3 regions of the Diaphorobacter sp. MNS-0 genome follow, and region 1 is predicted to be linked to each of the others. Evidence: predicted binding sites of a transcription regulator. Region 1 holds the regulator's gene; each other region holds the start of a gene.
The links. The regulator FNR, encoded in region 1, switches genes on or off when oxygen is low (the NO sensors DNR and NnrR bind a similar motif). The targets are predictions, from matches to a motif close to TTGATNNNNATCAA.

Region 1 (2,262 bases):
TGGCCACCGCCAGCGCATCGTCTGGCAGAGCGAAATGGTCCATGCCCACGTAGACGTAGCCGGCTTCCTGGAACACATCAAGTGACCGGGCCAACATGGACACCTTGGCCGAAGCCATGGGCAACTCGGCCGTGATGATGCGTCGCTGCGACTTGAAGCGTTCTGGCAAGTGAGCGTACGCATACAGCGCGATCCGGTCTGGCCGCAACTCGGCTACCTGCTCCAAGGTGCGATCAAACGACTCCGGTGTCTGGCGCGGCAGCCCGTAGATCAAATCCACGTTCACCGATTCAAACCCGAGCTTCCGAGCCGCATCGACCAACGCGAACACCTTTTCGGCAGGCTGAATGCGGTGCACGGCCTTTTGTACTTCAGGGTCGAAATCCTGCACGCCAAAGCTCAGGCGATTGAAACCCAGCTCCGCCAACAATCCCAGCCGCGCTTCATCCACGGTCCGGGGGTCCACTTCTATGGAGTACTCCCCCCCAGGAACAAGGACGAAACTGCGCCTCAGCATGCCCATCAGTTCGCGCAAACCGTCATCCGTCAGAAAAGTAGGCGTGCCGCCGCCGAAATGCAGCTGGCTCACATGCTGACCCACACCGCAGTGCGCCGTATGCAGGTCGATTTCACGGCTGAGGTAACGCAAGTAGACCTCTGCCCGCTCTGGATGCCGGGTAATGATTTTGTTACACGCGCAGTAATAGCACAGCGATTCACAAAACGGGATGTGGACATAAAGCGACAAAGGCATCGCCTTGGCTACCGACCCCACGCGACGCTGCTGCAGCGCAAGGATGTATTCCCGCTCGCCAAAAGCCTCGACAAAACGATCAGCAGTCGGATAAGAGGTGTAGCGCGGCCCTGGGACGTCAAAGCGACGCAGGAGCTCTGTTGTAACAACGGTCATGACGGGATTCCTTGCACTTTCATATCACTGTGCCGTAGAGTCCCCCATGAGTCCTTGACGTTGATCAAGCGCCCATAAGGTCCTTGTGGCGACAATTTGACTTCGGCTCAAAGTCGTCCAACGGCCTACGGCATTCCATGTCTCCCAGCCGTTCAGAGGTAAGCTCAAGCCATGAACAGGGTTCCCATGCATACGAATCTCCAGACCATCAAAGTTGCCTGCTCAAACTGCAATCTGCGTGAGCTGTGCATGCCCGTGGGTCTGGACGACCAGCAACTCAAGCGCATCGATGACATTGTTGCTGTACGACGCAAGATCAAGCGTGGCGGCACGCTTTTCCGGAACGGTGAACCCTTCACATCCCTTTTTGCTATCCGCACCGGATTCTTCAAGACCTGTGTCGCCACCGAAGACGGTCGCGACCAAGTGACAGGTTTTCAAATGGCGGGCGAGATCATCGGCCTGGATGGCATCGTGAGCGACCGTCACACTTGCGATGCGGTAGCGCTTGAAGACGCCGAAGTATGCGTCATGCCTTTCGATCGTATTGAAGAGTTGTCGCGCGAAGTAACGGCACTACAGCACCATGTGCACAAGATCATGAGCCGCGAGATTGTTCGCGAGCATGGGGTCATGCTGTTGCTGGGGAGTATGCGTGCCGAGGAACGCCTTGCCGCATTCCTGTTGAATCTCGTACAACGCTTGCATGCCCGGGGTTTCTCACAATCCGAATTGGTGCTGCGCATGACACGCGAAGAGATCGGCAGCTACCTGGGATTGAAACTGGAAACCGTCAGCCGCACGTTTTCGAAGTTCGTGGAAGAAGGTATTGTGGAAGTAAAACAGCGCCATGTGCGCATCGTCGATACCGATGCGCTGAAGCGAATTGTCAACAGCCAGCAAGCCTGCCATTAACAGGCTGCTGAAATACTCCCCAGCGTCCGAACCTGTTCAGCGGCTGTAGCCGCATTTTTCCGTATCCTGAAAATCAGCCCCTCAAAATCGCCTGCTTTCAGTCGCAAAGCACGGTTTTTTGCCCCTTTTGCCTTTACACCTGCCCCTGCAGACGGATTAGCCCCAGGCTGCGCAGTCGCGTGAGGTTGTAGCCCGCCATCGTCAGCACAAACAGCTGATCAACCTTCTTGATCCCGCGCACCACCACCTGACGCATGTGCCCCACCGTCTTGGCCCAGCCAAAGCCTTGTTCGATCAGCTTTCTCTTTTGCTGGGAGATGGCGTAGCCTTCGCTGTCTGCAATCGCGTCAGGAACTGCCGACTGGCGCCCTGATTTGTTCTGCGCCACATGGGGCAGCACGTTCATCTCTTGCAGCGCGTCGATGAACTCCCTGGCG
Region 2 (2,262 bases), 1.8 Mb from region 1:
GGCCTCGTGCTGGCGCGCCACGTGCGGGTCCTCGAAGAAGATGGCGCGGTGGCAGCGCCGCTGCAGCACCCAGTCGGCAATCTGCGCGTCGCCGCCCAGCGGGCCGCTGTTGAAGCGCTGCACCCAGGGCATATCGGCGGGCCAGCCGCGCGCCCAGGCCAGTTCGTTCAGGCGCTGGCCCGTGGTGCCCGTGGCCACGCGCTGGCGAAAGCGCGAGAGCAGCTCGAAGTTGCGCGCCGCAAAGTCCAGCATGGCGGACTTCATCGCATCGTGGGCGATCAGCGCCAGCGTCTGCGCGCCGTAGTCATGGAAGCGGTCGGCGTTGCGGTCGGCCGACAGGCCGGCATGCATGCGCTCCATCTCCACCCAGTCGCGCGCGCTGGCCACCGTGGACAGGAACGGCTTGCCGTGGATCACGCACTGGCGCTTGAGCGCCAGCGCCTCCGGGAAGATGGACGACGGGTCCACCGGGTCGATGAGGTAGATGGCGCCGTCCAGCGTGCGGCCCGGCTCGGGCATGCCCACCACCTCGGCCACGAGCTTCATCAACCCGCCCTCGCGCCCATAGGGGTAGCGCACCAGCGGCCGGTAGCCCTGCAGCATGCCGGCGGCGGCGATCGCATCATGGGTGCGGCCCACGGTGTGCAGGCCCAGCCGCAGTTCCCGTATGCCCGCCTCGCAGGCGCGCAGGAAGGCGAACAGCGCACCGTCTTCGGTATGGTGGTGCAAACGGTTGGCGGCTAGACCCATCAGCATGTGCAAAGGCTTTCAGACGAAGAAGAGGGACAACTGCCGAGCATAGTCGCAGCCGCACACGCCACCGCTGCCGCGACCTTACCGGCCACGCCACCAGGCGAAGAGCAGCACAGCCAGCAGCACCCACAGCATGATGATGATCGCCGCGGCCAGCAGCACCGGCGGCGGCAGCAGGCGCAGCACCAGCGCCAGGCCCAGGGGCACGATGAGCAGGTCGTCCAGATAGCCCAACACGGGAATGAAATCAGGCACCAGGTCGATGGGGCTCAGCGCATAGGCAGCCACGGCCAGCGCCAGCAGGCGCAGCGCCCAGGGGTTACGCGGATCGCGCGCAGCCAGGTAGACGACGAGCACGTCGCGCTTGAGCGCACGCGCCCATTGCTTGGCGGTTTGCAGCAGTCCCATGGCGTGTTCAGGCGGGGTGATTCATCCAAAGGGCTGCATCGTACGAGCTGCCCCGCGCGGAAATGGCTTGATGTACATCAAAACCCTACCGGGGTCGGGTAACGACAGTGACTGCATCCCCTTGATAACTGCCCTGCCCCATGGCCAAGAAGTTTCCGCTGAACCCCGCACATCCCGAGCGCACGTGCTGGGGCTGCGACCGCTACTGCGCCGCCGATGCCATGCAGTGCGGCAACGGATCGGAACGCAGCCAGCATCCGGCGGAGCTGTTCGGCCCCGACTGGGCCGAGTGGGAGCCGCCTTCGGCCGGCGAGGCGCCTGCACAGCAGCAGCCCGCCGCATCACAGCCGGCCTGACCGCGCGGCCACTCATTCCAGCACCAGCAGCACGGGCTGGTGGTCTGATGCCTGCGTCACGCCATCGACCCGCACCGCGCGCACCCGGCTCCTCAGCGAATCACTGACCCAGATGAAGTCACAGGCCAGCGGCTGCGGCGCATAGGTCTGGTCGAACACGCAAAACGTGGGCGGCTGCGGCGCGTCGGGGTGCAGCAGTCGCCATGCATCCCACAACGGGGGCTGGCCTGCCTGGCCCGCGGTCGCGCCCTCCTCGTCCGCCAGCGCAGCGGCCAGCACGGCGTATTCAGGCTCGTGCGCCTGCAGGTTGAAGTCGCCGCACAGCACGGCATGGGGCGTGTGCGCCTTGGGCTGGAACGGCGAGCCGTCGGCCAGGCCCTGCGGCGGCTGCGCGGCCTGCGCGCAGGCCTGCAGGTGCAGCGCACGCAGCGCCAGCGCCTGCGCCATGCGCTGGGGCTTGGAGTAGTACTCCAGGTGCGTGGTCATCACGCGCACCGGGCCCAGCGCGGGGTCCTGCACGGTGAGCACGCTGCACAGGCGCGGCATGCTGCGCACGCCGGCATCGGGCGGGTATGGCAGCGGGTGGTGCTGCAGCTGCAGCACGGGCAGGCGCGTGGCGATCAGGTTGCCAAAGCGCTGGCGGCCCGCGGCGGTCCACTCATCCACCGCGGCGCCAAAGAACACCTGCCAGCCTGCGGGCAGCGCGGCCTGCACCTGCGCCACCTGGTCGACGGGCGCACCGCGC
Region 3 (2,262 bases), 1.1 Mb from region 1:
CGCCAACCCCTGGTTAGCCAGCCCTGGTTAGTAGAGCGAGTGGAGAGTGGCGTGGCACATCCGCCGGGGACTCGCGGCTGGGCGGTCGAGCCAAGGCCGTGTCCCGCGCGCCACAGCTGCTGCCCAGCGGTGCAACCAGCCCAGCCACGTCGGCCTTCCCTCCCCTGGGAAAGGCGGTGCAGCCGCGCGCCGCGCCGATGAGACACGCAGTTGCTCTTGTGGCCGCAGGGGGTCAGCCCAGCACGTCCTGCAGGGCCACCTCGTACAGCGAAGTCAAGCTGTCCGTAACCTCCAGCAGGCGCTCGCTGGTGGTGGCCACGTTTTCCAGGCCGCGCGGGTCTGGCTGGCGCTTGAGGGCGGCCTCGAAAAACACCCACTGCGCCTGGCCCAGTTCCAGTGCCGAGCGGATGGCCGGGGTGGAGATGGGCGCCTTGTTCAACTGCGCGAGGGCACGCTGGAACTCATCGGCGTCGCCCGTCATCTGCTCGCGCACCGTGCGGCTGTCAAGGCCAGCGGCCAACAGCTCATAGTTCTTGGCCAGGCGCTGCGACAGCATGCGCTGGCGCCCGGCGGTATTGACCAGGCGTGCCGTGGGCGCCTGGGCCAGCCGCTCGAGGGCCTCGGTGGTGGTGTTGGCGGCAGCCAGCATCTGGTCGGCCTGGGCCGACACGGCCTGAAAGCCCTCCTTCGTCGGCGCCTGGGCCGTGAGCGCGTCCAGGCGGTCCGCGTTGCGGCGCACGTCCGCCAGCAGCCGCGCCACCTCGGGCGGCCAGCTCTGGCGGTCCATGTCCTCAAAGCCGGAATGCACCTGCCGGCGGGTGTGTTCCAGCGCATCGCGGGCGCGCGCGGCACCCACGTTCAGGTACAGCTGGCCGTAGACCTTGGCGGTGCGCTGGGACAGCGCCCGAAAGCGCGCCGTGCGGTTGATGGCCGTGGCCAGGGCCATGCGCGCCTGGGCCGACAGCGGCAGGGCCGGCACCAGCAACACGGTGGCCAGCGCGCGCACAGCGGTGCGGCGGCCGCGCCGGCAGGCGGCGACGGAGGAAGGGGTGGGGACTGGGCGTTGGTTCTGCATGCGCCGTATTCTCAAATCGCCCTCCCGCGCCCCCTATGACACTGGTCAAAGGCACCTCATGTCGCTGCCGTGACAGCAAATTGATCAACATCAATTTAGCGGGCAGCCGCCATACCCCTACGACGCCGATGGGGCACAATTTCGCCATGGCTGAACGTGTCATTCCCCTCGTGGACCAGCGCAGCAAGGTGCTGCAGCCCCCCGCGCTCCTGGCCGCGGCACCCGCTACCGGACTGCTGCAGGACACGCTCTCCCGTCCCTTGCGCGACCTGCGCATCAGCGTGACGGACCGCTGCAACTTCCGCTGCGGCTACTGCATGCCCAAGGAAGTGTTCGACAAGCACTACCGCTACCTGCCGCACAGCGACCTGCTGAGCTTTGAAGAGATCACGCGGCTGGCGCGCCTGTTCATGGCGCATGGCGTGCGCAAGATCCGCCTCACCGGCGGCGAGCCGCTGCTGCGCAAGGACCTGGAGAACCTGGTTGCCCAGTTGGCGGAACTGCGCACGCTGGAGGGCCGCGTGCCCGACCTCACGCTGACCACCAATGGATCGCTGCTGGCGCGCAAGGCGCGCGCCCTCAAGGCCGCGGGCCTGCGGCGCGTCACCGTGAGCCTGGACAGCCTGCAGGACGACGTGTTCCGCCGCATGAACGACGTGGACTTTCCGGTGGCCGACGTACTCGCCGGTATCGAGGCCGCGCAGGCGGTGGGCCTGGAGCACATCAAGGTCAACATGGTGGTCAAGCGCGGCACCAACGACCACGAGATCCCGGCGATGGCGCGCCACTTTCGCGGCACCGGCATCACGCTGCGCTTCATCGAATACATGGACGTGGGCGCCACCAACGGCTGGCGCATGGATGAGGTGCTGCCCTCCGCCGAGGTCATCGCGCAGCTGCAGGCCGAGCTGCCGCTGGTGCCGCTGGCCGCGCAGTCCACCGGCGAGACCGCCAAGCGTTGGGGCTACGCCGGCCCCGACGGTCGCCACGACCCGCGCTTGGGCGAAGTGGGCGTGATCAGCAGCGTCACGCAGGCCTTCTGCGGCGACTGCAACCGCGCGCGCCTGTCCATGGAGGGTCGGCTGTACCTGTGCCTGTTTGCCTCGCAAGGCTGGGACCTGCGCAGCCTGCTGCGCGGCAATGCCAGCGACGCGCAGATCAGCGCCGCCATCGCCCACATCTGGCAG

Region 2: K2L43_RS14230 (DUF3079 domain-containing protein) is a predicted target of FNR. The motif match lies at 1,229-1,242, and genes of this name have one in related genera.
Region 3: K2L43_RS10895 (type IV pili methyl-accepting chemotaxis transducer N-terminal domain-containing protein) is a predicted target of FNR. The motif match lies at 1,156-1,169, and genes of this name have one in related genera.

The regions. Positions count from the first base shown of each region.
Region 1 covers NZ_CP080761.1:1,169,581-1,171,842, reverse strand. The annotation lists gene hemN (oxygen-independent coproporphyrinogen III oxidase) at 1-910, opposite strand, end outside; gene fnr (fumarate/nitrate reduction transcriptional regulator Fnr) at 1,082-1,825, shown strand; gene K2L43_RS05590 (IS5 family transposase) at 1,959-2,262, opposite strand, start outside.
Region 2 covers NZ_CP080761.1:2,973,988-2,976,249, forward strand. The annotation lists gene K2L43_RS14220 (methylglyoxal synthase) at 1-756, opposite strand, end outside; gene K2L43_RS14225 (YkvA family protein) at 835-1,161, opposite strand; gene K2L43_RS14230 (DUF3079 domain-containing protein) at 1,302-1,517, shown strand; gene K2L43_RS14235 (endonuclease/exonuclease/phosphatase family protein) at 1,530-2,262, opposite strand, start outside.
Region 3 covers NZ_CP080761.1:2,292,933-2,295,194, forward strand. The annotation lists gene K2L43_RS10895 (type IV pili methyl-accepting chemotaxis transducer N-terminal domain-containing protein) at 233-1,075, opposite strand; gene moaA (GTP 3',8-cyclase MoaA) at 1,222-2,262, shown strand, end outside.